3 regions of the Rhodopseudomonas telluris genome follow, and region 1 is predicted to be linked to each of the others. Evidence: riboswitches for the same ligand, from Rfam matches in the RefSeq annotation. Region 1 holds a riboswitch; each other region holds the start of a gene.

Region 1 (10,578 bases):
TCTTCGGGGAATTGGGAAGCGCGGGGTGTAGCAAGAAAAAAGGCCCCGGGACAGCTTTTGCTGCCGGGGCCTGTCATGCACGATAGTCGGTGTGGCGCGACGTGATGTCCGGTCAGAAGGTCACGCCAGCCTTGGCCAGATAGGTTCGGCCCGGCAGCGGATACGCGCCGTAACGGCCGGGCGTGAAAGTGCTGGCCACCGCGTAATCGTAATATTGCGCGTTGAACAGATTGATCACGCTCAGCGACCAGAAGAAGTGGTCGACTTCGCCGCTCAGCTTGACATCGACGGTGCCGTTGGCCGGGATCTTGACCTGGCCGTTGGCATTGTCGTTGTCCATGAAGCGGCTGCTCCAAACCCGCGCGGTGGCATCGAACACGACGTATTTCTGCCAGACGTTCCAGGTCACGCCGGCATTCGCCGTATAGCGCGACACCAGCGGCACGTCGTTGCCGGAGAGCGGGCCCTCGCGGAACGTCGCCCGCGTATAGGCTGCGCCGCTGCGCAGCAGCAAATTGTCGCTGATCCGCACCGACGAGCTGGTCTCGGCCCCGGTGCGACGCGTCGGATCGAGGTTGGTGTTGTAGAAGTTCACCGGGTCGTAGCGGATCTCGTTGGTCAGATCCATGTTGTAGACGCTGGTCTGCATCTCGAACGGGCCGGACTTGATCCGGAAGCCGCCTTCGACGTCGACCGAGGTCTGGGTCTTCAGCGCGAAGGTGCCCGGAATCGGATTGAAGAACGCATCATAAGACGGACCCGAGGCGACGCGCTCGTCGACATTCGGCGTGCGGAACGCGCGCGCTCCGCGGGCGAACACGCTGAACACGTCGTTGAAGCGATGCTCGAGGCCGACATGCAGCGCATGCTGGGTCTCGGTGCTGTTCAGCGGCTGCGCCTGCGCTTCGCCGAAATAGCCCGGCGCCAGCGGATTGAGCCGGTCGGCGGCGTCGACCTTCACGCTCTGCACCCGGCCGCCATACGAGAAGTCGGTGCTCGGCAGCACGGCGATGGTCTGCTGCCAATAACCGGCCAGCGTCTTCTGCGACAGATTGTAGACGTGCACCGGCGGCGTGCCGCGATACTGGCCGCGGTCGGAATCATAGGTCGCGTCGTAATAGTCGAGGCCCGTGAGGATCTTCGACGGCAGGCCGAAGAACGCGTTCTTGATGCTAAGCCGCGGCGTGATCGACCAGGTCTGGAGATGCGCGTCGAACCAGCTCGCGTTGAAGCTCTGCAGCGGCACGTCGCCGAAATAGCCGGCCTGTTGCCGCTTGTCGCGGACGCCGCCATCGACGATCAGCTCGGCGCCGTCCCACAGCGATTTGGTGAAGCCGGCGGTGAGGTTGGCGCCCTGCTTGTCGGCGAAGTTGAACGGCGTGCTGGTGCCGCTGCGGTCGGTCTGCAGCTGGTTGACGCCGATCGAGGGATCGACGATCCGCGAGCCGGGCAGACCGAGACGCTGGTTGTCGCCGGAGATGTTGAGGAACGCGCTGAGATCGCCGGTGGTGTAGCGCAGTTCGCCGATCGCGTTGTTCTGTTCCAGCGCGTTGTTGGAGCGGTAGCCGTCGGAGCGGACGCCGTTGGCGAACGCAGAGGTCGACCACGGCCCGGAATTGAACGCCGCCGACACCGCGGCGAGTCGCTGGTTGAATGAGCCGACGCCGCCTTCGGCGCGGAACGTCGCGGGCGGGCCGCCGGTGCCGCTCTTGGTGACGATGTTGATGACGCCGCCGACCGCGTTGTCGCCGTACAGCACGGCGCCGCTGCCGCCGCGGGTGATCTCGATGCGCTCGATCGACTGCAGCGGGATGCTCGACAGGTCGACGCCCTGCAGGTCGAGGTCGTTGAGGCGGCGGCCGTTGATCAGGAACAGCGTGTTCGAGGTCGCGGTGGCGCCGAAGCCGCGCAAATCGACCGACGAGCCGGTGCCGTTGACGCCGCCATACAGCGACGTGGTCTGCACGCCGGGCGTCTGCGCGATGATGTCCTGCACGGTCTGCGCCGGCGAATGCGCGATGTCGTCGGCGGTGATCACTGTGCTCGAGGTGCCGACGATCGCGTCGGAGGTGCGCGTCGCGGTGACGTTGATGGCGGGCAGCATGTCCTGCGCGGCCGCAGGCGCGAGCGTGGCGAACAGGCTGGAAGCCAGGATGGTGGAGCACAGCAGCGCGCGCGTGCGCGGTGCAGCGGAGTGAGAAGACGGCATGGATAACCTCGGCCGGACGTTCAGTGGCACGTCACAGCGAACGAGGGATCACCATGCTTGCGCGGGTGAAACCAATGCCTGCAATTCCCGACCGGCACTCTCGCGTGTGACCACGAATGACGGCAGGTCTCCTGGCTCGCGGGTGATATCTTCCGTCGCCTTCCCAGGGCCGAGGTCCCAGTGGCATTCCGACAGAAGTCGAACCGCTTACAGTTGCGGGAACAGCTGCGGCCTGAGAGCGTGAAGCTCCGCACCGCATTCCCTTTTCATCCTCGTGAGAGGAACCGTCACATTCAACTAGAAGTATCGGACGGCGTGGAGTCAATTCGCCGTTGGCGGTGGCCGGCCCGGTTGCTGCGCTCGCCGGTGGGATTGTCCGCGGCTGTTGCTTGCGAGTAACAATGCGGCTTGATCCAGCTCAACAAGGCGCGGTGACGATGGCGGACTATGTGGTCGAATTCGGCAAGGACGGTCGGCCTGTCGAATCCGATGGGCGGCTCGATGCCGCCGCGTTTCATCGCAATCAGCAGGCGATCCGCGATGTGCTCGCGCGCCTGCTGCACGGCGTCGCGGGCGACGTGTTGGAGGCCGGCAGCGGCACCGGCCAGCATGTGGTCGCCTTCGCGCGTCAACATCCCGAGATCGTCTGGTGGCCGAGCGACATCCATCCGCAGCATCTGAGCAGCATCGCCGCATGGCGCGCGCACTCCGGGCTCGCCAATATCCGGGAGCCGCGGCGGATCGATCTGTCCGATCCGGCATGGCCCGCCGGGATGGTGAGCGACGGCGATCCCGCCTCGCTCGCCGCGACGTTCAGCGCCAATGTGGTGCACATCGCACCGTGGCCGGTGGCGCAGGGGCTGTTCGCCGGCGCGGCCCGGCTGTTGCGGCCGGACGGCCAACTCATCCTCTACGGCCCGTTCAAGCAGGACGGCCAGCACACCGCGCCGAGCAATGCGGCGTTCGACGCCAGCCTGCGCGCCGCCAATCCCGATTGGGGCGTGCGCGATGTCGGCGAGCTGGAGCAGCTCGGCGCGGAGCACGGCCTGCGCCTGACCGAGATCATCGCGATGCCGGCCAACAATCTCATCCTGGGCTTCGCCCGCAGCGGCGAAAGCGGAAGGCCGCGCATAGGTTAGCCGCGCCTGCGGCAGTTGATCGCAGACCGTCGCCGCCTATGATGCCGGCCGATTCCACGGCCCGGCGATGCACCGGCCGGATGAAGGGCGAAACACCCGATGGTTGACGCGACCGCGACCTGCGAGATTTCCGACGACGCGCGGGCGCGCTCCAACGTCTGGCGGCTCGCCGCCGCGCAGGCGCTGACCGGCGCCAATGCGGCGGTGATCTTCGCCACCGGTGCGATCATCGGCGCGCAGCTGGCGCCGAGCGTCGCGCTCGCCACCGTGCCGATCTCGATGTACGTGGTCGGCCTCGCGGCCGGCACGCTGCCGACCGGCGCGATCGCGCGCCGCTATGGCCGCCGCGCCTCGTTCATGATCGGCGCCGGCTGCGGCGCGGCTGCCGGTGCGCTCGGTGCGCTGGCCATTCTGTACGGCTCGTTCGCGCTGTTCTGCGTCGCGACCTTCCTCGGCGGGCTGTATGGCGCGGTGGCGCAATCCTATCGGTTCGCCGCCGCCGATGGCGCCAGCGCCGACTATCGCCCGAAGGCGGTGTCGTGGGTGATGGCCGGCGGCGTGTTCGCCGGCGTACTCGGTCCGCAGCTGGTGCAGTGGACCATGGAGATCTGGCAGCCTTATCTGTTCGCCTTCAGCTACGTGGTGCAGGCCGCGGTGGCGCTGATCGCCATGGCGGTGCTGTGGAGCGTCGATGCGCCGAAGCCGCAGCCGGCCGATCTCGCCGGCGGCCGGCCGCTGCTACAGATCGTGCGGCAGCCGCGCTTCATCGCCGCGGCGCTGTGCGGCGTCATCGCCTATCCGATGATGAATCTGGTGATGACCTCGGCGCCGCTGGCAATGCAGATGTGCGGCTTGCCGGTCAGCGATTCGAACTTCGGCCTGCAATGGCACATCGTGGCGATGTACGCGCCGAGTTTCGTCACCGGCTCGCTGATCGCCAGGTTCGGCGCGCCGCGCGTGGTCGCGCTGGGGCTGGTGCTGGAAGCGGCGGGCGCCTCGATCGGCATCATGGGCATCTCCGCCCCGCATTTCTGGGCGACCCTGTTCGTCATCGGCGTCGGCTGGAACTTCGCCTTCGTCGGCGCCTCCGCGCTGGTGCTGGAGACGCATCAGCCGAGCGAGAAGAACAAGGTGCAGGCGTTCAACGATTTCCTGGTGTTCGGCATGATGGCGCTGGGCTCGTTCTCGTCGGGGCAACTGCTGGCGAACTATGGCTGGACCACCGTCAATCTCACGGTGTTCCCGCCGGTGCTGCTCGGCCTCATCGTGCTGGCAATCAGCGGCTGGGCGAAATCGCGCAAGCCAATCGCCGCGCAAGCCGTCGAACTCGCCGACCGGGGCGTCTGACTGCGACAACTAAACGACCCGGCCGCAAAGCGCCGGCGAGGGGGAAACGATGGCGCGCTGCGCGATGTTGGCTGATCGCCCGCGATGACCGGATCGATCCCCGACGAGACCTCGATCCGCTATGAGGGCTGGCGCATCGTCGCGGTGTGTTTCGCGGTCGCGACCTTCAGCTGGGCCCTCGGCTTCTACGGCCAGTCGGTGTATCTCGCCGAGCTGCAGCGCCTGCACGGCTGGCCGGCGTCGCTGATCTCGACCGCGACGACGTTCTTCTATCTCGGCGGTGCGCTGCTGGTCGCCTTCGTGGGCGACGCGATCCGCCGCGTCGGACCGAAGACCTGCCTGCTCGGCGGTCTCGCGGCGACCGCGCTCGGCACCGCGCTGCTCGGTCGTATCGATGCGCCCTGGCAGCTCTACGGCATCTACGTGCTGCTGGCGATCGGCTGGGCCGGCACCAGCCTCGGCGCGATCACCAGCACGCTCGGGCTGTGGTTCGACAAGCGCCGCGGCATGGCGATCAGCCTGGCGCTGAACGGCGCCAGCTTCGGCGGCATCGCCGGCGTGCCATTGCTGGTGCTGGCGATCGGCCATCTCGGTTTCGCCGGCGCGACGCTGGCGGCGGCGCTGGCGTCGCTGCTGCTGATCGCACCGCTGGTGATGGTGTTCGTCGGACGTCCGCCATTGCATCATGCGAGCCACGCAGGAGCGGGCGCCGTGCAGGCGCTGTCGTCGGGTGCGATCCGGCGCCACGCGCTGCGTGACACCAACTTCCTGATCGTCACCATCGCGTTCGCGCTGGTGCTGTTCGCGCAGGTGGGCTTCATCGTTCACGTCATCGCGTATCTGGATCCGCTGATCGGCCGCGAGCGCGCCGCCGCCGCGGTGTCGCTGCTGACCATAATGGCGGTGGTCGGCCGCGTCCTGATGTCGGCGGTGATCGACCGCATCGACCAGCGGCTCGCCTCCGCGCTGTCCTTCGCCAGCCAGGCTGTGGCGCTGACGATCCTGTTGCTGATACGCGAGCCCGCCTTGATGCTGGCTGCCTGCGCGCTGTTCGGCTTCTCGGTCGGCAATCTGATCACGCTGCCGGCGCTGATCGTGCAGCGCGAATTCACGCCCGGCTCGTTCGGCGTCCTGGTCAGCCTCAACACCGCCATCAACCAGGTCACCTACGCGTTCGGCCCGGGCGTGGTCGGCCTGCTCCGCGATCTGTCTGGCAGCTACACGCTGCCATTCGCCGTCTGCATCCTGCTGGAGCTGATCGCCGCGGCGCTGATTTTGGTGCGAGAACGGAAGTAACGACTTCTCCCCGTCATTCCGGGCGCTCACGCAGTGAGCGAGCCCGGAATCCATACCCCCTGGACTCGCGGTTAAGCACGCCGGGGAGACGCCGCATGTTTCACCACGTGCCGCAGGGGTTATGGATTCCGGGTTCGCGCTGCGCGCGCCCCGGAATGACTTGGGGAGGGGTGGTGCTAGGCTTCGCGTGAGCGAAGTAAGTCCTCGATGTCCAGCCGCCGCGTGAACATCGCCAGTTTGCCGTCGGCCGTCTTCGGCCACTCCGCCTCTGGCCGGTCGCGATACAGTTCGACGCCGTTCTGGTCGGGGTCGCGCAGATACAGCGCCTCGCTGACGCCGTGGTCGCTGGCGCCGTCGAGCGCGATGCCGGCGGTCAGCACGCGGTGCAGCGCATCGGCCAGCGCCGCGCGGGTCGGATACAGGATCGCGGTGTGAAACAGCCCGGTCGTGCCGGGCGGCGGCGGGCTGCCGCCTTTGCTCTCCCAGGTGTTGAGGCCGATGTGATGGTGATAGCCGCCGGCCGAGATGAACGCCGCCTGATCGCCCATCCGCTGCATCAGCTGAAAGCCGAGCACGCCGCAATAGAACCCGAGCGCACGCTCGAGATCGGCGACCTTGAGATGGACGTGGCCGATTCGTGTGCCGGTCGGAATGGGAGAGGCTTCCGTCATGTTGGTCCTCCATCAAGTCTGCGTGCCCCGGACGCTGCGCAGCCGCCGCTTCAGCGGCGTGGTGCGCTGCAGATCCGGGGCCCCGGTGCTATGCAACTCAGTAAACCGGGGTCCCGGATCTGCGAAGCGGCACTGCGTGCCGCATCGCGTCCGGGACACGGATTAGGTCAGCTCCGGCACCTCGCCATCCGGCAGCGGAAACTCGTAGGTGTTCAGTGTCATCGATACCATCGTGTAGTAGCCGCACAGGCCGATCACTTCGACCAGGCCGCGCTCGCCGAGCACTCGCATCGCCTCGTCGTAGAGCGGCTTCGGCAGGCCCTTGGCCTCGTGCAGCGCGCGGGCGACGTCGTAGATCACCTGCTGCTTCGGCTCGCTGATGGCCGGGGTCCGGCGATCGCGGATCGCCTCGATGATGGCCGGATCGAGTCCGCCGTCGAGCGCCATCTTCTTGTGCGCGTACCATTCGAACTGCGCGGTCCAGTGCCGCGCCGTCACCAGGATGGCGAGTTCGGACTCCGCCGCGGTGAGCGAGGTGTCGTAGCGCAGGAAGGCGCCGAGCCGTGTCGCGTGCCGCGCCATCTCCGGACTCGCCAGCCACGCCATCATCGGCGGCGGCGGGGTGCCGCGCTTGCTGGCGATCGACTCTTTATAGATGGCGCGCTGATCGTCGCTCATCTCGGCCGGCGTGGGCAGCTTCAGGCGCATGGCGTTTCCTTCGTGGTGAGGCGACGCATAGCCCAGCGCGCCGCGTTGAATTTCGGGATGCGAAACGTGACGGGTTTGCGGGCGAAACGCCAGAGCGCGCGGCGCATGGCGCTGCGCAACACGGATATTGAATTTCGCCCGGCGACCGCTAAGGTCCGGCCCAATCAAATGCAACGCGGGCGTCAAGTCCGCCCCGGTGGATGGGAGCCCCGATGACCGACACCTCCGATCTCGAACAATTCCGCAGCGAAACCCGCGCCTGGCTCGAGGCCAATTGCCCGCCGGAAATGCGCAAGCCGATGCAGGGCGACGAGGACAATTTCTGGGGCGGCCGCAACGCCAAATTCGCTTCGGACGCGCAGAAGGTCTGGTTCGAGCGGATGCGCGACAAGGGCTGGACCGTGCCGGACTGGCCGACCCAGTACGGTGGCGGCGGGCTTGACGGCGCGCGCCACAAGATCCTGCGCGAGGAAATGGCTGCGATCGGCGCGCGGCCGCCGCTCTCGAGCTTCGGCATCTGGATGCTCGGGCCGGCGCTGTTGAAGTACGGCAACGAGGCGCAGAAGGCCGAGCATCTGCCCAAGATTGCGCGCGGCGAAATCCGCTGGTGCCAGGGCTATTCCGAGCCGAACGCCGGCTCGGACCTCGCCTCGCTGCAGACCCGCGCGGTGCCGGACGGCGACGACTTCATCATCAACGGCTCGAAGATCTGGACCTCCTACGCCAACTACGCGGACTGGATCTTCTGCCTGGTGCGCACCGACGCGTCGGCCAAGAAGCACGACGGCATCAGCTTCATCCTGTTCGACATGACGTCGAAGGGCGTGACCACCAAGCCGATCCTGCTGATCTCCGGCAAGTCGCCGTTCTGCGAGACCTTCTTCGACAACGTCCGGGTGCCGCAGTCGCATGTCGTCGGCACCATCAACCGCGGCTGGGACGTCGCGAAGTATCTGCTGCAGCACGAGCGCGCGATGATCTCCGGGATGGGTGGCCGCGACGGCGGCCGGCCGCTCGGCCAGGTCGCGGCGTCCTCGCTCGGCATCGATGACCAGGGCAAGCTCGACGATCCGGTGCTGCGCGGCCAGATCGCGACGTTCGACGTCGATGAGGCGGCGCTGGCCTGCGCGGCTGAGCGTGCGGTCGATCTGGCGAAAGCTGGGCAACTGCATCCGGCGTTCTCCTCGGCCATGAAGTACTACGGCACCGAGCTGAACAAGCGCCGCCACGAGATCCTGATGTCGGCCGGCGGCATCGACGCGCTGGAATGGGAGAGCGAGCGCTCGCACGACGGCGCCCGCGCCCGCGCCTGGCTGCGCACCAAGGCCAACTCGATCGAAGGCGGCACCAGCGAAGTCATGCTCGGCATCGTCGCCAAGCGCATCCTGGATCTGCCGGGGGCGTAGCACCGCCCCTCCACGTCATTCCGGGGCGCGCGCAGCGCGAACCCGGAATCCATAACCACCGCCAGGGGATATGGATTCCGGGCCTGCGCCCCAAGGGGCGCATCCCGGAATGACGAACTCAAATTCCCGTCGCAACCGAATTCAATTTGGATTTCATCCCATGGCTCTCGTCCTCACCGAAGAACAAACCATGCTGCGCGACTCGGCGCGCGGGCTGATCGGCGACAAGGCGCCGGTCGCGCACTTCCGCAAGCTGCGCGACGAGCGCGACGCCACCGGCTTCTCCCGCGATCTGTGGAAGAGCTTTGCCGAAATGGGCCTCGCCGGCCTGCTGGTGCCGGAACAGTTCGGCGGCTCGGGCCTCGGCTGCGTCGAGGCCGGCGTGGTGATGGAGGAGATCGGCCGCAATCTGACGCCGTCGCCGTTCCTGTCAACCGCCGTGCTGGCGGCCTCGGCGCTGGCGCGTGGCGGCTCGGATGCGCAGAAGAAGACCTATCTGCCGAAGATCGCCGACGGCTCGCTGATCGCCGCGCTGGCGGTCGATGAAGGCGCCAAGCACCGGCCGTCGCGCATCGCGATGACGGCGACGCGCGCCGGCAACGGTTTCAAGCTGAAGGGCGACAAGGCGCTGGTGGTCGACGGCCATGTCGCCGATTTGCTGATCGTCGCGGCGCGCAGCAGCGGCCAGCCCGGTGATGCCGACGGCCTGACGCTGTTCCTGGTCGATCCCAAGGCCAAGGGCGTGGCGGTTGAGCGCACCGTGATGGTCGATGCGCACAACGCGGCGCGGATCAGCTTCGACAATGTCGAGGTGAATGCCGACAGCGTGCTCGGTGAGGTCGATCGCGGCGGTGCGCTGCTCGAGACGGTGCTGAATGTCGGCCGTGCCGCGGCAGCGGCCGAGATGCTCGGCGTCGCCGACGAGGCGTTCGGCCGCACGGTGAGCTATCTCAAGGAGCGCAAGCAATTCGGCAAGCTGATCGGCGAATTCCAGGCGCTGCAGCACCGCGCCGCGCATCTCTACACCGAGATCGAGATCCTGCGCGCCGCCGTGCTCAAGGCGCTGCAGGCCGTCGACGCTGACCCGGCGCAGGCCCGCGTCGCGGTGGCGGTGGCCAAGGCGAAGGCCGGTACGGTCACTACGCTCGCGGTGCAGGAAGGCGTGCAGATGCACGGCGGCATGGGCATGACCGATCAGTTCGACATCGGCCTGTTCATGAAGCGCGCCCGCGTGCTGCAGGAACTACTCGGCGACGCCAACTACCACGCCGAAGCGCTGGCGGAGTGGAAGAAGTATTGAGCGCTCTGTCGTCTTGAAACCTCTGTAGCCCGCATGCAGCGCAGCGGAATGCGGGGCAGCGCTTCCCCGGATTACGCTTCGCTCCATCCGGGCTACGGAAGACCATCACTCTCCGTCATTCCGGGATGCGCTGCGCAGCGGTGCAGGCCCGGAATCCATAACCCCTGAGGTCTCGGTTCAGCACCGGCGATGCCGCGTCCGATCGCTGGTACAGGGGTTATGGATTCCGGGTTCGCGCTCCGCGCGCCCCGGAATGACAAACGAGAGGGTATTTTAGAGCGGAGGCGTATCACCCCTACAAACCGTCATCCCCGCGAAAGCGGGGATCCAGCATCCCAGAGTGTTCGTTGCTGATCGCAAGCGCTCTGGAATACTGGGTCGCCCGCTTTCGCGGGCGATGACGTGGGCGTGTGCGGAAGCGCGGACGAGACGGACGAACGCCCGCCCCCCTACCTGATCGGCGGTGCGTACTGGATGCCGCCGTTGCTCCAGAGTTGGTTCA
Region 2 (10,578 bases), on a different contig from region 1:
AAAGGTCGCCCTGCACCTGATCGCACAGAAGCAGACGATCGCGGTCGCCGAGTCTTCGACCGGCGGCCTGATTTCGGCGGCGCTGCTCGCGGTGCCAGGCGCGTCGGCTTACTTTCTCGGCTCCGCGGTGGTGTACACCCGGCAGGCGCGGCGCGTGCTGATGGACATTCCAGATGCCGACATGAAAGTGGAGGGCGTGCGCTCGTCGTCGGAGCCCTACGCCGAGTTGCTGGCCAGACAGATCCGCGGCCGGCTCGGCGCCGACTGGGCGCTATCGGAAACCGGTGCCGCCGGCCCCGGCGGCAACCGCTACGGCGACGCCGCCGGCCACACCTGCATCGCGGTCGCCGGCCCCGCCAACGCGGTGATGACGCTGGAGACGGGAAACGCCGACCGGCTCGACAACATGCACGTGTTCGCCAGCACGGCGCTGACGTTTTTGTTGCACAATCTTTCGCAACGACCCTGACGCATCAGCTCAACGCGCAGCGCGCGAAGAAGCAGCAGTTATCTCGAAGGCCTCTCCCCGTCATTGCGAGCGAAGCGAAGCAATCCAGCGCCACGCATGCGGCATGGATTGCTTCGTCGCTGCGCTCCTCGCAAGGACGGAGAAATTGGCCCCATCGCAATGACGGAGAGGCGTCGCCTGCTCGCGATCGCCAGAGGCTCAGGTAATCGCGCGGATCAGGGCCATGCCGGCGAACAGGCCGCCGATCGCCAGCGCGACCGAACCGACCACGTAAAGGATCGCCAGCCCAACCGCGCCGCGCTCGTACAGCAGCGCGGCGTCGAGAGAGAACGCCGAGAAGGTGGTGTAGCCGCCGAGGATGCCGGTCATCAGAAACAGCCGGAGGTGCTGCGACGAGCCGGACTTGAAGGCGAAGTAGCCGGCGATCAGGCCCATTACTATCGAGCCGGACACATTGATGAAGAACGTATGATACGGAAACGCGGTGCCGAACATCCGGCTACTGGCATTGTTGACGAAGTGGCGAAACATCGCCCCGAGCCCGCCACCCACGAATACGAATAGATATGCCATGTCCAAGCCTCTCCGCGTCAACCGGCGAGACGTTGTGACGCAGCCGGCCGGCTCTCGCAAGAGGCGCCGCGATCAAAAGAAAAGGCGGCCCGTCGGCCGCCTTTTCGATTCAATCTGCGATTGAGCGCGAGCGCTTACGCCTTCGAGTAGAGCTCTTCGACGTATTCCCAGTTGATCAGATTATCGACGAACGCCTTCAGATAGTCCGGGCGACGATTGCGATAGTCGATGTAGTAGGAGTGCTCCCAGACATCGACGCCGAGGATCGGCGTGGCGCCGTGCACCAGCGGGTTTTCACCGTTCGCGGTCTTGGAAATCTCGAGCTTGCCGTCCTTGACCGACAGCCAGGCCCAGCCCGAACCGAACTGGCCGGCGCCGGCCGCCGCGAAGTCGGCCTTGAACTTCTCGAGACCGCCGAGGTCTTCGTTGATCTTCTTTTCCAGCGCGCCCGGCAGCTTGGTGCCGCCGCCATTCGGCTTCATCCACTTCCAGAAATGGATGTGGTTGAAGTGCTGGCCGGCGTTGTTGAACAGCGGAGCGTTCTTGCCGAACGAGCCCTTGACGATCTCCTCGAGCGACTTGCCCTCGAATTCGGTGCCCTTCAGCAGGTTGTTGCCGTTGGTGACATAGGCCTGATGATGCTTGTCGTGATGATATTCCAGCGTCTCCTTGGACATGTAGGGCTGGAGCGCGTCGTAGGCGTAAGGCAACTCAGGAAGCGTGAAGGTCATGGGTCATCATTTCCACAATGGTGGGGGACGGCGTCTTAACGAGCCTCCTTATAGAAGGTTCCGCCGCTGGACCCAATATCTATTCTGAATTGCAACGACCTGTCGCAGCGCTGTCATCGACGCAAAAGTGCAAACACCTGAAGCAGTTACCGCAGCCGGCGTGATGCTACCGGCCGCGTCATGCCGTCGCCGGCAGGGCCAGCTCCTCGCGCCGCCGCGGGGGGCGGACATTCATCAGCATCTGCGCCGTGCCGGCGATCAGGCCGATCAGCACCGCGGCCTGCCAGGCGCGATCGTAATTGCCGAGATGATCGTAGATCATGCCGCCGCCCCAGGCGCCGATGAAGGAGCCCACCTGGTGGCTGAGGAAGGCGATGCCGGTCAGCGTCGCCATGAAGCGCAGCCCGAACAGCTGCGCGACGAGGCCGTTGACGAGCGGGATCACGCCGAGCCACAGCGCGCCCATCACCGCGGCGAACACCAGCGTCGAGGTCGCCGAGGCCGGGAAGTAGAAATACGCGGCGATCGCCAGCGAGCGCACGATGTAGATGCCGCCGAGCAGATACTGCTTCGGATAGCGGCCGCCGAGCCAGCCGAACACGTAGGAGCCCATCACGTTGAACAGCCCGATCGTCGCCAGCGCACTGGCGCCGAGCGACGGATCGAGGCCGCAGATCGCCAGATAGTTCGGCAGATGCGTGGTGATGAAGACGAGCTGCAGGCCGCAGACGAAGAACGCGATCGCCATCACCATGAAACCGGAATGGCCGAGCGCGGCCTGCACGACTTCGCCAGCCGAACGCTCGCTGTCGTCGGCCTTGTCGATGTCGATCTTGTCGGAGCGGCCGGCGAAGAACGCCGAGGGCAGCATCACCGCGGCGAGGCCGAGGAAGCCGACCAGCGCCATCTGCCAGCCCGAGGTGGTGATCAGCGTCTGCGCCAGCGGCGACGCCAGCACGAGACCGAGCGAGCCCGCCGCCGACACCGCGCCCATCGCGACGCTGCGCTTGGCCGGCGACACGGTTCGCGAGGTCGCGGTCATGGTCATGCTCGAGGCGGTGCAGGACAGCGCGATGCCGACGCAGACGCCGCAGCCGAGCGTGAAGGTCAGCGCCGAGTCGGCGAACATCATCAGCACCAGGCCGGCCGCGTAGATCACCACGCCGCCGAGCATCACCCAGCGCGAGCCGTAGCGATCCGCCATCAGCCCGACGATCGGCTGGGTCACGCCCCAGATGATGTTCTGCAGCGCCGTCGCCAGCGAGAAATCCGCGCTGGTGATGCCGACGTCACGGATCACGGACGGCTGCAGCAGCCCGAAGCTCTGCCGCATGCCCATCGCAAGGCTCAGCAGCACCGACGCGCCGATCAGGATCGACCAGCGCTGAAACGAGGTGAGCTCTGATGCCTTCATAGGACGTTTTCCTCTGGGTCTCGTCATTTTGAGAATAGTCATGCCCTGAAACGCGGTGTTTGACCATCCTTGCAACCGGTATCGTGGTCCTGCACAGAACGCAGGGGTTCGGTGACAGGAGAGCGGATGAGTATCGAGATCGACATTCTGTCGGGCGTCGCGGCGTGGCCGATGGTGAAGCCGCTGCTCGAATCGGTGTGGCCGGCCGGCCGTGAGACGGCTCCGCAGCGCACTGGACCGGAGACCGCGCACCCGACGCTGCGGGTGCTGGTCGAGTCGGACGGAGAACTGGTGAGCCATGTCGGCATCACCATCCGGATCGTGAGCTGGAACGGCCGCAAGTGCCAGATCGGCGGCATCGGCGGCCTCGTCACCCGGGCGGACAACCGGCGGCAGGGCTACGGCTCGATCGCGCTGAGGGCCGCGGAGCGGACGCTGCGCGATCACGAGGCGATCGACTGCGGGCTGCTGTTCTGCGACGACCAGCAGGCCCCGTTCTTTCAGGCGCGCGGCTGGCAGCGCTACGACGGCGAGATCACCGCCGAGCAGCGCGGCGGCAAAGCTCCGTATCGCGACCTGACGCCGCTGCAGATCGATCTGCGGCGAAAAATTCGCGGCGGCACGCTGGACCTCTGCGGTTTGCCCTGGTGACGCCTGCGCAGGACGCACGGCCGTGCCGCTTGCGCGCATTTGATATGTCGATCATAATATTATGAAGGATCGCCGCTGAGGAGCGGTCCGCAAGGGCGGAACACGCATGACCATCGACGCACCGGTGAACACACCCCTGCCGGCCCCGCCGCCGAACCTGCTCCTCACCGCCCCGATCGTGCCGACGCTCACCCGGCTGGCGATCCCGAACATCATCGCAATGGTCGGCACCGCTGTCGTCTCGGTGGCCGAGACCTCGTATATCGGGCGGCTCGGCACCGAAGCGCTGGCGGCGATCGCCTTGGTGTTTCCGTTCGCGATGCTGACGCAGATGATGTCGGCCGGCGCGATGGGCGGCGGCGTCTCCTCGGCGGTCAGCCGCGCGCTCGGCGCAGGCGATCGCGCGCGCGCCGAAGCGCTGGCGCTGCACGCTGTGATCATCGGACTGTGCGGCGGCCTGTTGTTCACGCTGATCATGCAGCTGTTCGGCCGCTCGCTGTTCATGCTGCTCGGCGGCCGCGGCGACGTGCTCGAACAGGCGTGCAGCTATTCGGTCGTGCTGTTTTCCGGCGCGGTGTCGATCTGGCTGGTCAACACGCTGGCCTCGGTGCTGCGCGGCACCGGCGACATGGTGCTGCCCTCCGCGACGCTGCTGGTGGTCGCGGTGCTGCAGATCGCGATCGGCGGCACGTTCGGCCTCGGCCTGTTCGGCATGCCGCGGCTCGGCATGCCGGGCGTCGCATCGGGGCAACTCGTCGCGTTCTCGCTCGGCACGCTGTTCCTGCTGATCTACATGGCGAGCGGCCGCGCGCGCGTGAGGCTGCGCGCCGGATCCTTCGTGTTCGAGCGGCGGATGTTTCTCGACATCCTCAAGGTCGGTGCGATGGCCTGCCTCGCGCCGCTGCAATCGGTGCTGACCATCCTGATCTTCACCAAGATCCTGGCGACCTACGGCACTGCGACGCTGGCCGGCTACGGCATCGGCTCGCGTCTGGAATTCCTGCTGATCCCGATCGCGTTCGCGGTCGGCGTCGCCTCGATCCCGATGGTCGGCATGGCGGTCGGCGCCGGCCAGGTGGCGCGCGCACGGCGCGTGGCGTGGACCTCGGGCGCCGCGTCGGCGCTGATCCTCGGGGTGATCGGCCTGGTGCTGGCGATTTATCCGGCGCTGTGGGTGTCGCTGTTCACCGCCGATCCCGCGGTGACCGCAGCGGCGCATTCCTACTTCCACTGGGCGGGGCCGGCCTTCCCGTTCTTCGGTCTCGGCGTGACACTGTACTTCGCCTCGCAGGGCGCCGCGAAAGTCGGCGGCCCGGTGCTCGCCGCGAGCGCGCGGCTGATGCTGGTGGCGATCGGCGGCACCGCGCTGATGATCAGCGGCGCGCCGTCGTGGACGCTGTTCGCCCTGGTGACGGCGGCGATGGTGGTTTACGGGCTGGGCACCGTGACGGCGATTCATCTGACACGCTGGGTCAAATGAATCCTGCGGACCTCCGTATCTTGTGTCTGTTTGTGTCCGTCATGCCTTTGCCACGAATCCGGCTCCTCTGCTAAGGCATGCGCTGCACCGCACCGACGCGACGTGCTGCGCACTGGACGATGCCTGGAGGATAGATGACCACCCGATCCGCACTCTTCGCCGCTGCATTGCTCGCTGCGCTGGCGCCTGCCGCTGCGCTCGCGCAATCAGCGCCCGGCCCGCAGGGCACCTGGCTGACTCAGGCCGGCGACGCCAAGGTGCGTATCAAGAGCTGTGGCCCGGCCCTGTGCGGCACGATCATCTGGCTGAAGCAGCCGATCGATCCCAACACCGGCAAGCCGCAGGTCGACGACAAGAACCCGGATCCGGCCCGCGCCTCACGCCCGGTGATCGGGCTGCAGATCTTCGGCGACATGCGGCCGGTGTCGCAGGGCAAATGGTCGGGCCACATCTACAACGCCGACGACGGCAAGACCTACGAGGCCAACCTGTCGCACACAGGCCCGACCTCGCTGCATGTCGAGGGCTGCGTCGGCTCGCTGTGCGGCGGCGAGAACTGGACCTTCGAGGGACGCTGACGATCGGCGGCGCGCCTCACGCGCGCATCGCCTTCAGCGCCACCGCCGCGGCGGCATAGCCGCCGCCTGCGCCGTCGACGAAATGCACATGATCGCTGCGCGCCGCCGACGGCGTGAAGCAGGTCATCATCGCCGCGTCCTGGCGAAACACGCCGTAACGGGCGATGCCCGCGGCGGCGGCCTCCGCCAGCCGCTGCTCCAGCGCGTCGGCGACATCGGGCGGACAATCCAGGATCATCCGCAATCCGTCGTCGTATTTGCGGAAGTCGGAATTCTCCGGCACCTGCGCCATATAGGTTTGCGGCACGAAGCCTCGGAAGCTGATGCCGAACCGCATGATCACATAGACGAACAGCGTCCAGAGCAGAACGCCGACGCGGCGCAGCAGCAACGGACCGCCGCCGGCTGCCCGCGCTTCCAGCTCGAAGCCCGCGGGTGGCCATCGCATCGTCGGCCCCTGAGACGGCACGGGCCGGCCGGCGTCGGGACTGCGCTCGGTCAGGGCCACCACCTGTTCGACCAGCGCGCGAAACGCCGCGCTGTCGGCGCTGACGGTGGGCACCAGCAGCAGCGTCAGGATCACGCCGTGGGCCGCCGGGATCGTCTCGAACCGGCACGACAAACCACTGAGATCGGGCATCGTCCCGGCAGGAGCCGGATCGATCAGGAATTCGCCGCGTTTCATCGCGGCTTCCGCCCAGCCGAGACCGCCGCCCGCAAACATCGCGTAGCGAACATGCGGCGACGGCGCGAACCGCGCGATGCGGACGTCGAGCCCGCGATCCCGGATCGTTGCGACCGGCACCAACGCGATGCGCAGCGTCAGCTCGAGTTCGTCGCGGACCCAGGCGGCCGCGGCCGCCATCGCATCACGGGCCACGGCGAGATCGTGCGGCGCGACCGCGAAGCTCGCGCCGTCGCCGCCGAACACAAACGGAAAATCGCGACCCTGCAGCGCGTTGGCAATCGCCGCGATCACCGAGGCGCCCGCCATGTTGACGGCCTTGTAGCGCTGCGCGGCGATGGCCCCGGTGGAATTGACGATGTCGGCCGTCCCGACCACCCAATCGTCGGGCACCGAGGCGTAAAGCGCCGGGTCCATCAGGTTGGCGAACCCGGAGAACACCGGCACGCGGTCGTAGAACGAGTCGCTGTTCGCCACGGTCATAAACGCAAGCTCCAGTCGATGCCGCACAGATACGGCGTCGCCGGCCGCCGGTTTGCGTGGAAGCGGCCTCGGCCGCGATCAGTCACCTTTGGCGCAAAGCCCGAACATGGCCGTCACCGATCCCCGCACGCAACGCGTCAGGGTGATGTCGGTGTACAGGCCGTAGGCGAAAACCGCCAAGGCGAGCAGGACGATGATGCCGAGCGATTTCAAGCGATCCAGTTCCCTCTGCACGGCGGCCCGATCCGATGCCGGACGCCGCGTGGCCGATCCTCTCACAGCTTTGGCGGCGACTTAGAGCAGAATCGCGGCATGCCGATCAACCGCTTCGCATCCGGGCGCTCCTAAAATGCGCCGGCGGCGCGCTCGCCCGGCGCCGTTGCACCTTCGTCTGAACGCGCGCCCGACGGTGGCAACTAATGTTGCGCCGGGCGGTGCCGCGTGCTCTTGTGCGGCATCTTCGGTGCCCTTTCTCGAAAGGGTGAAACGGGAATGCGGTGAGGCGAGCGATCGCCGAGGCCGCGGCTGCCCCCGCAACTGTAAGCGGATCGTCTCCGATCACACCAGCCACTGCGGCCATTCTCCGGCCTCGGGAAGGCGATCGGGACAACATTCGCGAGCCAGGAGACCGGCCGGAGATCTGCGCAATGCCATTCGACGGTGGGTCGAAGAAGGACGTTCCGATGCCGCATCCGCTTCCGACGTAGTCCGTCCCCACAACAGCCGCGCCTGATCGCCGACCTCTGCGCATGCGCGCGCGGTGGCGCGACGCGATCTGCCGCTGGGCCGTGTCGCCCGCTCCGCATCCGAACGATCTTGCCTCGACGAATTCGTACCATGCACGCTCCCCTCGACCATTTCGCGACCTTGGCGGTCTCCGCCGTCGACAACTCGCTTGAACCCACGCTCCGCGCCCGGATCGACGGCAAGGCCAAGCCGCCGGGCTCGCTCGGCCGGCTGGAGGACCTCGCCGTCCAGCTCGGGCTGATCTGGCACCCGGCGCCGCCGCGCACCGATCGTGCGATGGTGTTCGTGTTCGCCGGCGATCACGGCCTCGCCGAAGACCACGTCTCGCCCTACCCGGCGAGCGTCACGCAGGCGATGGTCGCGGCCTATCTGGCGGGCTGTGCCGGCATGAACGTACTGGCGAAAGCCGCCGCGACCGAAGTGTGTGTGGTCGACGCCGGCATTGCGGCGGATGTGCCACCGCATCCCGGACTGATCGACCGCAAGATCGGCTACGGCACGCGCAATGCCAGTCGTGAGCCCGCGATGAGCATCGACGACGCCCGCCGCGCGCTCAGCGCCTCGATCGCACTGGTGTCCGACGCGATCGACGGCGGCATCGATATCGTGGCGATCGGCGAAATGGGCATCGGCAACACCACGTCGGCGGCGCTGATCGCGCATCGCCTCACCGGCACGCCGATCGGCGATTGCGTCGGCCGCGGCGCGGGGCTCGACGACGCTGGCGTCTTGCACAAGCGCGCCATCGCGCAAAAGGCGGCCGCGCGCACGGCAGCGAGCGCGCCGCTCGAGGTGCTGGCCGAATTCGGCGGCTACGAGATCGCCATGATGGCCGGCGCTGTGCTGGCCGCCGCGGCCAAGCGCCGGCCGGTGGTGATCGACGGCTTCATCGCCAGCGCCGCCGCGCTGGTCGCGGTGCGGCTGCATCCGGCCGCGCGGGCCTATTGCGTGTTCTCGCATCGCTCGGCCGAGCGCGGCCATGCCGTACTGCTGGAGGCGATGGCGGCGACGCCCTATCTCGATCTCGGCTTCCGGCTCGGCGAAGGCACCGGCGCGCTGATGGCGATCCCGCTGGTGCGGGCGGCCGCCGGCATTCTGACCGAGCTGGCGGACTTGTCCGACGTGCTGGCCGGCCGCCTTGGACAGACGCAGTGACGCCCGCACTCCGCCCGTTTTTCAACGCGCTGCAATTCATGACGATCCTGCCAGCGCCGCGCGCCGCGCAGTTCGACGATGGCTGGCTGCTCCCCGCCGCCAAGTACTTTCCTCTAGTCGGCGCGCTGATCGGCCTCTTCTGCGGCGGCGTGCTGATCGCGACGTCGGCGATCTGGTCGGGGCTGGTGCCGGCCGTGTTGTCGGTGATCGCCGGCGTGGCGCTCACCGGCGCGCTGCATGAGGACGGCATTGCCGACAGCGCGGATGGGCTGTTCGGCGGCCGCACGCGCGAGCAGCGGCTGACGATTATCAAGGACAGCCGGATCGGCAATTACGGCGCCGTCACACTGATCGCCAGCCTGATCATTCGCATCGCCGCGCTGGCGACACTGCCGCCCTGGGTCGGCGCCGCCGCGCTGGTCGCCAGCCACAGCCTCGGCCGCGCCGGTATCCTGGCCGCGATGTCGATGCTGCCTTATGCGGGCAATGTCGCGACCGCGAAGCTGAACTATCCGGACCAACGACTCGATCCGGCGAAGGCCATCGTCGCCATGCTGCTGACGCTGCTCGGGCTGGCGTGGCTGATCGCCGCCGAACCCGGCGCCGCCGCCTGCGGACTGATCGGCGCCGTCGCGCTGGGCGCATTGCCCGCGCTGGCCGCCGCACGGCTGATCGGCGGCTATGTCGGCGACGTCCTCGGCGCGACAGAACAACTCACGCAGATCGGCTTGCTGCTTGGCGTCGCGGCGCTAGCCGGCCATGGTTAGTTGCACACGCCATCCCCAACGTCATTCCGGGGCGCGCGCCCTTGGCGCGCGAACCCGGAATCTCTGCTCATCACGAAGCAATAGGACTTCCCGCCGATGCGCAAACTTCTCCTGATCGGCATGGGCCCCGGCGATCCCAACTACCTGACGCTGCAGGCCGTCGAGGCGCTGAACCGCGCCAGCGTGTTCTTCCTGCCCGACAAGGGCGCCGAGAAGGCCGAACTGAAAACCGCGCGCGAAGAGATCTGCCGACGTTTCATCAAGTCTCCGGACACCCGCTTCGTCAGCATCGACATCCCGCAGCGCGCACCGGCCGGCGATGACTATCGCGCGGTGGTCGACGACTGGCACGCCCGCATCGCCGCGCGCTACGAAGCGCTGCTGACGAGCGAACTCGCGGACGGCGCGTGCGGTGCGTTTCTGGTGTGGGGCGATCCGTCGCTCTACGACAGCACGCTGCGCATCCTCGATCGCCTGCGCGCGCAGGGGCTGGCGATCGACTACGAGATCATCCCCGGCATCACCGCCGTGCAGGCGCTGGCGGCGCGGCACCGCATCGCGCTCAACCGCATCGGCGAGCCGATCACCATCACCACCGGCCGCAAACTCGCGGCTGGTTTGCCGATCGATGCCGACAGCACCGTGGTGATGCTCGACGGCGACGAGACCTTCGCCAAGATCGACCCCGCCGACCTCGAGATCTACTGGGCCGCCAATCTCGGCCTCGCCGACGAAGTCCTGATCTCCGGCCCGCTCAAGGACGTCGCCGCCGACATCAGCCGCACCCGGCGGCAGGTGCGCGAGGCGAAGGGGTGGGTGATGGACATCTATCTGCTGCGCAGGGG
Region 3 (10,578 bases), on a different contig from region 1:
GAGCAGGTCGCGCTGCTGCGGCGGAATGCCGAGGCTGAACAGCAGCGCCGGCGTGCGTGTCAACAGCCGCGCGAATCCCGAATGGAACAGTCGGTCGACGCGCTGCAACGCATCCTGCCGCTCCAACGAATCCGGCGCCGCTTCGAGAAGCGCCTTCAGGTCGATCTTGGCGAATTTCGCCAGCAGATGCGCGAAGCCGATGAAGCTGCCGAGCGCGCCGTGCCGATAGAAGCCGTCGGTGAAGTAACGATAGCGCGGCCGGCCGCGGAAGTCGCGTTCGTCCCAGTAGCTGCGCGCATCGCGGTCGAGTTGCGGCCGCAGGCGCTGGCGATACAGGTCGGCGTTGTCGTCGGCTTCGCCTTCGCCGAAGAAGCGCCAGAACTGGTCGTAGTCCGGCAGCGCGCGCAGCCCTGCGAGCTTCAACTTCAGCAGCGCCAGATGCGCCTCGTTGAGATCGACCGCGAACACCTGCGCCGGCTTGGCGGTGAGGTAGGACAGCGCGTTACAGCCGCCCGACGATATTGTCACGATGGTGGAGCCGATCGGCAGTTGCAGCGCAGCAAGATCCGCCTCGGGGTCTTCCCAGATCTGGGTGTAGACCAGCCGTCGGAACCAGATCGAAAACAGTCGGTCCCAGATCGTTGACTCGCTGCGATCCTTGCTGTTGCGGACCGCGTCCGCGATGAGTTGCTGCGTATTCATACCGTCCTCGACTCGGTCATCGGTCGAGAATAGCCGCGTAGCAATGCAGTTTTGCGACAGTCGGCAGGTCTGGAGCAGGAGTTGAAACAGGTCCTGGAACTGCCGGCTGTCATCACCCTGTCGTCGCAAAATCGGATGGAGAGCGGACGATTCCACCTGCGCGAGGGTGCATTCCATGACGATGGTCCGGTCTGAACTCACAGTCGATCCGTCCTGGCCGGTCGACGCGACGACGCGGATGAACCGGATGTATCGCTATCAGCGGCACATCTACGATATCACCCGTCGGTACTATCTTCTTGGTCGCAACGAGCTGATCAGCAGCCTGGCGCCGCCCGCCGGCGGCCATGTGCTCGAAATCGGCTGCGGCACCGGCCGCAATCTGGTCGCCGCTGCCCTGCGCTACCCCGAGGCGCGGTTCTACGGCTTCGACGTCTCGACCGAGATGCTGACCTCGGCGATCGGCGCCATCGCGCGTGCTGGCCTCAATGGCCGAGCCAAGGTGGCGCATGGCGATGCGACTAACTTCACCGCGCAAGGCGTGTTTGGCCAGCCGGTGGCGTTCGATCGGGTGATGATCTCCTACAGCCTGTCGATGATTCCGGATTGGGTTGCGGTGATCGAACATGCGATCGCGAGCCTGAAGCCGGGCGGACAATTGCATATCGTCGATTTCGGCGATCAGTCCGGGTTGCCTGGTTTCGCCCGCCACGCGCTGCAGCATTGGCTGGCGCTGTTCGGCGTCACCCCGCGCGATCAGCTCGAGGCGACGCTGGCACAGATCGCGGTGCGCACTGGCGCCGGACTGAGCTTCGACCGGCCGTATCGCGGCTACGCCCAGGCCGCGGTGCTGACGCTGCCGACGCGACGCCCTGCATGACCGGGTGGCTCGCGCTGCTTGCCGCGGGCCTGATGGAGATCGTCTGGGCGCTAGGACTAAAGCACTCGGACGGCTTCACGAAGCTCTGGCCCGCGCTCGGCACGCTGGTGGCGATCGCCGCCAGCTTCGGCCTGATGAGTATCGCGCTGAAGTCGCTGCCGTTCGGCACCGCCTATGCGGTGTGGACCGGCATCGGCGCCGCCGGCAGCATCGTGGTCGGCATGGCGCTGTATGGCGAGCCCGCCAATGCGCTGCGCGTGCTGTGCCTGTCGATGATCGTTGCCGGCATGATCGGCCTCAAGCTCAGCACGCCGGCCTGACCCCACCGCGCCCAGACCAAGGCGGCGATTGACAAAGCAGGTCCGCCCGCCTTTGATCGTTCCGTTCAGGTGTGCCGGGAATCGTCCGGCACAGGGAAGCCGGTGCAGACGCCTTTTGGGGTGTCTCAAGCCGGCGCTGCGCCCGCAACTGTAGGCGGCGAGCGATCCTTCATCATGCCACTGACCCAAGCGAGGGCCGGGAAGGCGAGGGATTGCGACGACCCGCGAGCCAGGAGACCGGCCTGAGCCACGTCATCTTCCAGCGTGCGGTGCGCGCGGCTGGGGCGGTCCGCCGCATGGGTGACAGGAAGCTGCTCACCGTTCGGGGACTCTCATGTCAGACATACTCGCTCCTCCCACAGTCGCTGTCGCTCGTCCGGACGGATTCCGCGTCCGGCTGGTCGCCGTGCTCGGCGGCCTGGTGATCGCCAATATCGCCGCCTGGGCCTGGGCCCTCACCGCCTTCGCCGGCCAGCCGGTGCTGATCGGCACCGCCGTGCTGGCCTACAGCCTCGGCCTGCGCCACGCGCTCGACGCCGATCACATCGCGGCGATCGACAACGTCACCCGCAAGCTGATGCAGGAGGGCAAACGCCCGGTCGCGGTCGGCTTCTTCTTCGCTCTCGGTCACTCCACCGTGGTGCTGGTGGCGTCGCTGGCGATCGCGGTGGCGGCCAATTCGCTCACCGAACGGTTCGCCGGCTACCGCGAGATCGGTGGCATCATCGGCACCTCGGCCTCGGCGCTGTTCCTGTTCGCGATTGCTCTGGCCAATCTGTCGGTGCTGAGCGGCGTCTACCGCGCGTTCAAAAAGGTGCGGGCTGGCGAGGTCGTGCACGATGACGACATCGATCATCTGCTGCAGCAGCGCGGCTGGCTGGCGCGGCTGTTTCGGCCGCTGTTTCGCTTCGTCTCGAAGAGCTGGCAGCTCTATCCGATCGGCCTGCTGTTCGCGCTCGGCTTCGAGACCGCCAGTGAGATCAGCCTGTTCGGCCTCGCCGCCAACAATGCGGGCACCATCTCGCATTGGTCGATCCTGATCTTCCCGGCGCTGTTCGCTGCCGGCATGACGCTGGTCGATACGCTCGACGGCGTGCTGATGCTCGGCGCCTATGGCTGGGCCTATCGCAATCCGGTGCGCAAGCTGTACTACAACATGACCATCACCTCGGTGTCGGTGCTGGTCGCCATCGTGATCGGCGGCATCGAGACGCTCGGCCTGCTGGCCGGCCGGCTGCATCTCGAAGGCGCGTTCTGGGAATGGATCACCGAGCTCAACGAGAATTTCGGCGCGCTCGGCTACGGCATCGTCGCGCTGTTCGTCGCCAGCTGGATCATCTCCACCATCATCTATCGGCTGAACGGCTATCACCGGCTCGACGCGCGCGTCTCGGGCGCACGGGAATGAGCGTTTGATCGCCATCGTTTCGCATCGCTCCTCGCGCGCGGCGGTCGTCACCGCCGCGTTGCTGTTCGTCGTCGCCGTGCTGGCGATCGGCTCGCTCGGCGTCGGCCCGGTGAAGCTGTCGCCGCTCGCGGTGATCGACGGCCTGATCGGCCGCGGCGGTGATGTGCAGCAGATCATCGTGCAGCAGATCCGGCTGCCCCGCGCCATCCTGGCGCTGGCGATCGGCGCGATCCTCGGGCTGTCGGGCGCTGCGCTGCAGGGGCTGCTGCGCAATCCGCTGGCGTCGCCATCGCTGTTCGGCGCGCCGCAATCGGCGGCGTTCGGCGCGGTGCTGATCATCGCGCTGGGCTGGGCGGATGTGCGCTCCTATGCGCTGCCGGTCGCGGCGATCAGCATGGCGTTCGTCTCGGTGTTCGCGCTACTCGCTGTCGCAGGACGCGGCGCCAGCCTGTTGCTGCTGATCCTGGCAGGTCTCGCGATCTCCAGCCTCGCCGGCGCTGCGACTGCGCTGGTGATGAACCTGTCGCGTAATCCATTCGCCAGTCTCGAGATCGCGTTCTGGCTGCTCGGCTCGCTGGAAGACCGCAGTTTCCGCCACGTCATGCTGGCACTGCCGTTCATCGTGGTCGGTGGGGCGCTGCTGCTGACTCAACGCGCGGCCTTCCGGGCGCTGAGCTTGGGTGAGGAAACCGCGCAGAGCCTCGGCGTCGATGTCGCGCGGTTGCGGCTGATCGTGATCATCGGCGTCGCGCTCGGTGTCGGCGGCGCGGTCTCGGTGTCGGGGACGATCGGCTTCATCGGCCTGGTGGCGCCGCATCTGGTGCGTCCGCTGATCGGCCACGATCCGGCACGGCTGCTGATCCCGAGCGCGCTCGCGGGCGCGGCGCTGCTGCTCGCCGCCGATATCGCGGTGCGGATCATTCCAGCCACCACGGATATCAAGGTCGGCGTGCTGACCTCGATCATCGGCGTGCCGTTCTTCCTGTATCTGATCGTGCGCGAACGACGGTCGCTGGGCGGAGGGCTTGGATGACCGCCTTTCTTACCGCACGCGATCTGCGCGTCGCGCTGTCCAGCCGCCCCGTGCTGCACGGCGTCTCGCTCGAGCTGACGAAAGGCCATCTGGTGGCGCTGGTCGGCCCCAATGGCGCCGGCAAGACCACGCTGCTGCGTGCGCTGGCCGGGCTGATCGAGGCCGAGGGCGATGTCCGTATCGCTGGCGATTTGCTATCGGCGCTGCCGCTGCGCGAACGCGCGCGGCGGTTTGGATATCTGCCGCAGGGCCATCTGGTGCATTGGCCGCTGCCGGTGCGCGACGTCGTCGCGCTCGGTCGCTTCCCGCACGGAGCCACGGATCCGGCGCGGTTGTCGCCCTTGGATGCCGACGCGGTCGCGCGCGCGATGGCGGCGACCGACGTCGCGCCGTTTGCCGATCGCGTCGTCACCGAACTGTCCGGCGGCGAGCGTAGCCGTGTCGCGCTGGCGCGCGTGCTGGCGGTCGAAGCACCGGTGGTGCTGGCCGACGAGCCGACGGCCTCGCTCGATCCGCGCTATCAACTCGACGTGATGCAGACGCTGCGCAAGGCCGCCGATGCCGGCACGCTGGTGATCGTGGTGACGCACGATCTCGGTCTGGCCGCGCGCTTTGCCGATACGGTGCTGGTGATGGCGTCGGGGCGGCTCGCCGCACAGGGAACGCCGCACGAGGCGTTGTCGGACGAGGTGCTCCAACAAGTGTTCCGCGTCAGCGCCTATCGGGCCGACTATCAGGATAGCGGCGTGATCCTGCCGTGGGCGGGAGTCTGATGTGAGCGCGTGGCGCGGGCTCGTCGTCGTTGCGTCGCTGGCGGCCGGTCTGCCATGGGCTGCGCATGCCGCGCCGTTGCCGCGCATCGCCTCGATCAATGTCTGCACCGATCAGCTGCTGATGACGCTCGCCGATCCGGAGCAAATCCTCGGCCTCAGCCCTTATGCCCGCGACGAAGCGCGGTCGTTTCTTGCGAGCCAAGCGGCCAGCTTCCCGAAACTATCCGGCGAGGCCGAGGACGTGCTGATGCTGAAGCCGGACATCATCGTCATGGGCCGCTTCACCAAACGCGCGACCCGCGAGCTGCTGCAGCAGCAGGGCCAGCGTGTCGTCACGTTCGACGCGGCCCGCACGCTCGACGAGGTCAAGGCGCAGATCCGCAAGATGGGCGACCTCGTCGGCAATCCCGACCGCGCCGACGCCGCCAATGCGCGGATCGATGCCGCGGTCGCGCGTGCACGGAAAGCCGCGTCCGACAAGCCGTTTCGTGTGTTGCCGCTGGAGCGACGTGGCTGGGTGTCGGGCAGCGATAGTTTGATCAACTCGCTGCTCAATACAGTCGGCCTCGTCAATGCCGCTGGCGCGCTCGGCATCAAATACGGCGGCTTCGCCACCCTCGAAGCCGTGGTGGCGTTGCAGCCGGATTATCTGCTGATTTCCGAAGACAGCGACTTCGCCGAGGACGAAGGCCGCGCCTTCGTGCTGCATCCCGCGCTGGAAAAGGTCTATCCTGCGTCGAAGCGCATCGCGATTGCCGAGAAGCTGACGGTGTGCGGTGGGCCGATGCTCGCCGATGCGCTCGATCGCCTCACCGACGAACTCTCGCGCGTGGAGCGCTGACATGCTGATCGATACTCATGCCTTGCTGATCGTGCTGGTCGCGCTGCTCATCGACGCGCTGATCGGCGACCCCAACTGGCTGTGGAAGCGGATGGCGCATCCGGTCGTGCTGATGGGTGCGCTGATCGGCCGGCTCGATCGCACGCTAAATCGTGATACGTGGTCCGAGGGGCGGCGGAAGCTGGCCGGTATTCTGGTGGTGGTTTTGCTCGTCGTGCTGTCGGGTGCGATCGGCTTTTTGCTGCAGGTACCCTTGAGGCAAAGTTGGGGCAGCTGGATCGCGCTCGGCGTACTGGCCTCGACGCTGATCGCGCAGCGGAGTCTGTACGAGCACGTCGCCCGGGTCCGCGATGCGTTCGCCCAAGGCGGGCTCGAGGCGGCACGGGAAAAGGTGTCGCTGATCGTCGGTCGCGATCCGCAGGTGCTGGACGAGGCGGGGGTGTGCCGCGCGGCGATCGAATCCTGCGCGGAGAACTTTTCCGATGGCGTGGTGGCGCCGGTGTTCTGGCTGGCGCTGTTCGGATTGCCGGGTCTGCTGATCTACAAGATGGTCAACACCGCGGACTCGATGATCGGTCATCTGACTCCGACGCATCGCTCGTTCGGCTGGGCGGCGGCGCGGCTCGACGATGTGCTGAATCTGATCCCGGCGCGATTATCAGGTCTGCTGATCGCCGCAGTGGCGCCGGTGGTGGGCGGATCGATCAAGCTGGCCTTCGCGGTGATGCGCCGCGACGCAAGCAAGCATCGCTCGCCGAATGCCGGCTGGCCGGAATCGGCGACCGCCGGCGCGCTCGGCGTGGCGCTGGCGGGGCCGCGGGTCTATGGCGGGCAAGTGGTGGATGATCTGCCGCTCAATGCCGAGGGACGTAGTTCGGCAACGCCGGCTGATATCGGCCGTGCGCTGCGCCTGCTGTTCGCTGCCTGCGCGCTGCAGGCGCTGATCTACGCGGCGCTCGCGTTGGTGCTGTGACGCGTCCGTGCGATCGCCAGCATCGCGTCGATATCGAGATGCGCTTCGAGATGATCGGCCAGCGCGTCGAGCGCGCTCTCTATCTGTGAGTCGTAAGCGAGTTGCGACGCGATGCCGAGGCCGGCGAGCCAGGCCTTGCGAAACGCGTCGCCCGTGAACAGCCCGTGCAGATAGGTGCCTTGCACGCGGCCATCAGCCGAGATCGCGCCGTCGGGCCTGCCGGCGATGGTGACGACGGGACGGGCGCAGTCGGCGCCGGCGGTGCGGCCGAGGTGGATCTCGTAGCCTTCGACCGGCGCGCCGGTGGCGCTGTGAGTGCCGCTCACCAGCGTGGTCGATTTGTCGCCCTGCATGATCGTCGTGATGTCAAGGAATCCGAGGCCATCGACCGTGCCGGGCGCGCCGTCGACGCCGTCGGGGTCGGCGATCGTGCGGCCGAGCATCTGATAGCCGCCGCACAGCCCGAGCAGATGTCCGCCCCGGCGGACATGCGCGGCGATATCGATGTCCCAGCCCTGCGCGCGCAGGAAGGCGAGATCGCCCAGCGTCGATTTGCTGCCCGGGATGATCACCACGTCGGCCTCCGCCGGGATAGGCGAACCGGGCGGCACGAACACCAGCTTCACGCCGGGCTCGAGGCCGAGCGGATCGAGGTCGTCGAAATTGGCGATGCGCGCCAGCATCGGTACGGCGATGATGCGCTTGGCTTCCGAGGCACGGGCGCGATCGAGATCGACGGCATCTTCGGCTGGTAGCAGTGCGGCCGACGGCAGCCACGGCACCACGCCGAGCGAAGGCCAACCGGTCAGCTCGGTGATGGCGACGAGGCCGTTGTCGAACAGGCTGACGTCGCCGCGGAATTTGTTGATCAGATAGCCGCGCACCAGCGCGCGCTCGCTATCGTCGAGCACCAGATGCGTGCCGGCGAGGCTGGCGATCACGCCGCCGCGTTCGATGTCGCCGGCGATCACCACCGGCACATTGGCGGCCTGCGCGAAGCCCATATTGGCGATGTCGCCGGCGCGCAGATTGATCTCGGCCGGCGAGCCGGCGCCTTCGATCAGCACGATGTCGGCGTCACGCGCCAGCCGCGCGAAGCTGTCGAGCACGTGCGGCAGCAGCGCCGCCTTCTTGTCCAAGAAATTTTTCGCGCCGAGCCGTCCGAAGCGCTGGCCCTGCACGATCACCTGCGCGCCGGTGTCGGTCTCGGGCTTCAGCAGCACCGGGTTCATATGCACGGTCGGCGAGCGTCGTGCGGCGCGTGCCTGCACCGCCTGCGCCCGCCCGATCTCGCCGCCGTCGACGGTGACGGCGGCGTTGTTCGACATGTTCTGCGGCTTGAACGGCGCCACGCGCAGCCCCCGCCGCACCAGCACCCGGCACAACCCCGCCACCAGCGTCGACTTGCCGGCATTGGAGCAGGTGCCCTGGATCATCAGCGCGGGGGTGGGGGTGGTCATTGCAAGATTCGCCCGTGCAGCGTTCGCGTAAGCGGCGGTGCGCCTGGCCGCGCACGAAGATCACCCTCCCCTGGAGGGGGAGGGTCGCTCGCGCAGCGAGCGGGGTGGGGTGGCGAAGAGTTCATCCGCCGTGCGCGCGGCTCACCCCACCCCGCCGGGCACCGCGCTTCGCGCGCTACCCGCCGACCCTCCCCCTCCAGGGGAGGGTGACGCGAGCACCCCGGAATGACGAACGCTAAGGCAGACATCAAAACTCCACGCCCTTCTGCGCTTTCACGCCGCTGCGGAATGGGTGTTTCACCAGGGTCATCTCCGTCACCAGATCGGCGATCTCGATCAGGGCCGGGTTGGCGTTGCGGCCGGTGATGACGACGTGTTTGTCGGCCGGCTTTTCGTCGAGCAGGAAGGCGATCACTTCGGGCATCGGCAGATAGTCGTAGCGCAGCACGATGTTGAGTTCGTCGAGCAGCACCATGCGATGGCGGTCGTCGCGGATCAATTCCTTGGCGCGTTCCCAGCCGGCGCGGGCGGCGGCGATGTCGCGTTCGCGGTCCTGGGTTTCCCAGGTGAAGCCTTCGCCCATGATGTGCAGCGTCACCAGCTCGGGAAACTTCGCCAGCAGCTTGGCCTCGCCGGTGTTCCACTTCTCCGACTTGGTGAACTGCACCACCGCGACCGGCATGTCGTGGCCGATGTGGCGGAACACCATGCCGAGCGCCGCCGAGGTCTTGCCCTTGCCGGTGCCGGTGTGGACGATGAGCAGGCCCTTGTCGTCCGACATGCCCTCGAGCTTCTTGTTGTGCGCGGCCTTGCGCTTCTTCGCCTTCTCGGCGTGGCGGGCGTTGTCGTCGCGCTCGGGGGCGGCGTCGGTCATGCGGGTTCCTTGGTCATGAGTTCGGCGAGCAAATCGGGCGCGCGGTTGGAGCGCGGCGTCCACAGCCCGCGACGGATCGCTTCGGCGAAGCGCTCGGCGATGTCGCGCAGCGCCGCCGGATTGGCGTCGCGCAGAAAGTCGCGCACCGTCTCGTCCTCGAGATAGGCGGCGAACAGCTGATCGAAGTGATGTGGCGCGACCGCATCGGTCGAGGCGGCGAAGCCGAACAGATAGTCGACCGTGGCGGCGATCTCGAACGCCCCCTTGTAGCCGTGGCGCATCACGCCCGCGATCCATTTCGGATTGGCGGCGCGGCCGCGCACCACGCGGGAGATCTCGTGCGCCAGCGTGCGCGGCAGCGGCGCCTCGGGGCGCGAGGTGTCGACATGGGCGATGCGCGGCGCTTGCCCGCGCAACATCTCGACCGTCGCGGCGAGGCCGCCGATGAACTGATAGTAATCGTCGGAGTCCAGAATATCGTGCTCGCGATTGTCCTGCGCCTGCGCGACGAGCTGCGTGGTCTGCAGCCGCGCCGCGAAACCATCGCGCGCCTCCGTGCCGTCGCGACCGGAGCCGTAGGCGTAGCCGCCCCACGCCAGATAAGCGTCGGCGAGGTCGCTACGCGTCTGCCAAGCGCCTTCGTCGATCAGCGCCTGCAAGCCTGCCCCATAGGCGCCGGGCTTGGCGCCGAACACCCGATCGGCGGCCTGCTGCTGCGCGCGGTCGGGAGCGACGCCCGCGCGCGTGAGTTCGGCGGCGCGGGCGCGGACATGCGCGGCGATCGGATTGGCGTCGTCCGGCTCGTCGAGCGCCGCGATCGCGGCGATTGCGCTGGCGATCAGATCCATCTGGGTCGGAAAGGCGTCGCGGAACAGACCGGAGACGCGGAAGGTGACGTCGACGCGCGGCCGCTTCAGGTCGGATAGCGGCACGATCGCGAAGCCGGTGACGCGGCCGGTGGCGTCCTCCCAGGTCGGGCGCGCGCCGATCAGCGCCAGCGCCTGCGCGACGTCGTCGCCGCCGGTGCGCATGTTGGCGGTGCCCCACGCCGACAGCGCGATCGAGCGCGGCCACTCGCCGGCCTCCTGCCAATAGCCCTCGACCAGCCGCTCGGCCGCCAGCGCACCGATCCGCCACGCCGAGGGCGTTGGCACCGCGCGGACATCGACCGCGAAGAAATTGCGGCCGGTCGGGAGGACATCCGGCCGCCCGCGCGTCGGCGCGCCGGACGGACCGGGCCGCACGAAGCGACCGCCGAGGCCGCGGAGCAGCGCGGCGCGCTCGGCATCGCCGGAGGCGTCGATCGCCGGGCGC

The links. Region 1 has a riboswitch for cobalamin ahead of ACFFJ6_RS10545 (TonB-dependent receptor). Riboswitches for the same ligand answer to the same signal wherever they lie in the genome.
Region 2: another riboswitch for cobalamin. It lies ahead of cobT (nicotinate-nucleotide--dimethylbenzimidazole phosphoribosyltransferase); the one in region 1 lies ahead of ACFFJ6_RS10545 (TonB-dependent receptor).
Region 3: another riboswitch for cobalamin. It lies ahead of ACFFJ6_RS00320 (HoxN/HupN/NixA family nickel/cobalt transporter); the one in region 1 lies ahead of ACFFJ6_RS10545 (TonB-dependent receptor).

Annotation. Positions count from the first base shown of each region.
Region 1 is NZ_JBHLWM010000004.1:138,624-149,201, forward strand. It holds gene ACFFJ6_RS10545 (TonB-dependent receptor) at 113-2,209, opposite strand; cobalamin riboswitch at 2,314-2,513, opposite strand; gene ACFFJ6_RS10550 (DUF938 domain-containing protein) at 2,647-3,348, shown strand; gene ACFFJ6_RS10555 (MFS transporter) at 3,448-4,695, shown strand; gene ACFFJ6_RS10560 (MFS transporter) at 4,780-5,991, shown strand; gene ACFFJ6_RS10565 (VOC family protein) at 6,168-6,662, opposite strand; gene ACFFJ6_RS10570 (carboxymuconolactone decarboxylase family protein) at 6,825-7,370, opposite strand; gene ACFFJ6_RS10575 (acyl-CoA dehydrogenase family protein) at 7,583-8,776, shown strand; gene ACFFJ6_RS10580 (acyl-CoA dehydrogenase family protein) at 8,937-10,076, shown strand; gene ACFFJ6_RS10585 (amino acid ABC transporter substrate-binding protein) at 10,526-10,578, opposite strand, start outside.
Region 2 is NZ_JBHLWM010000001.1:1,195,630-1,206,207, reverse strand. It holds gene ACFFJ6_RS05515 (CinA family protein) at 1-469, shown strand, start outside; gene crcB (fluoride efflux transporter CrcB) at 668-1,042, opposite strand; gene ACFFJ6_RS05505 (superoxide dismutase) at 1,177-1,773, opposite strand; gene ACFFJ6_RS05500 (MFS transporter) at 1,952-3,187, opposite strand; gene ACFFJ6_RS05495 (GNAT family N-acetyltransferase) at 3,314-3,838, shown strand; gene ACFFJ6_RS05490 (MATE family efflux transporter) at 3,945-5,318, shown strand; gene ACFFJ6_RS05485 (DUF2147 domain-containing protein) at 5,453-5,896, shown strand; gene ACFFJ6_RS05480 (DUF3095 domain-containing protein) at 5,913-7,064, opposite strand; gene ACFFJ6_RS05475 (hypothetical protein) at 7,143-7,298, opposite strand; cobalamin riboswitch at 7,509-7,715, shown strand; gene cobT (nicotinate-nucleotide--dimethylbenzimidazole phosphoribosyltransferase) at 7,902-8,966, shown strand; gene cobS (adenosylcobinamide-GDP ribazoletransferase) at 8,963-9,733, shown strand; gene cobF (precorrin-6A synthase (deacetylating)) at 9,830-10,578, shown strand, end outside.
Region 3 is NZ_JBHLWM010000001.1:63,235-73,812, forward strand. It holds gene ACFFJ6_RS00305 (BtaA family protein) at 1-702, opposite strand, end outside; gene ACFFJ6_RS00310 (class I SAM-dependent methyltransferase) at 878-1,582, shown strand; gene ACFFJ6_RS00315 (DMT family transporter) at 1,579-1,902, shown strand; cobalamin riboswitch at 1,953-2,162, shown strand; gene ACFFJ6_RS00320 (HoxN/HupN/NixA family nickel/cobalt transporter) at 2,237-3,310, shown strand; gene ACFFJ6_RS00325 (FecCD family ABC transporter permease) at 3,318-4,343, shown strand; gene ACFFJ6_RS00330 (ABC transporter ATP-binding protein) at 4,340-5,116, shown strand; gene ACFFJ6_RS00335 (ABC transporter substrate-binding protein) at 5,118-5,957, shown strand; gene cbiB (adenosylcobinamide-phosphate synthase CbiB) at 5,959-6,930, shown strand; gene ACFFJ6_RS00345 (cobyric acid synthase) at 6,903-8,390, opposite strand; gene cobO (cob(I)yrinic acid a,c-diamide adenosyltransferase) at 8,638-9,264, opposite strand; gene cobN (cobaltochelatase subunit CobN) at 9,261-10,578, opposite strand, start outside.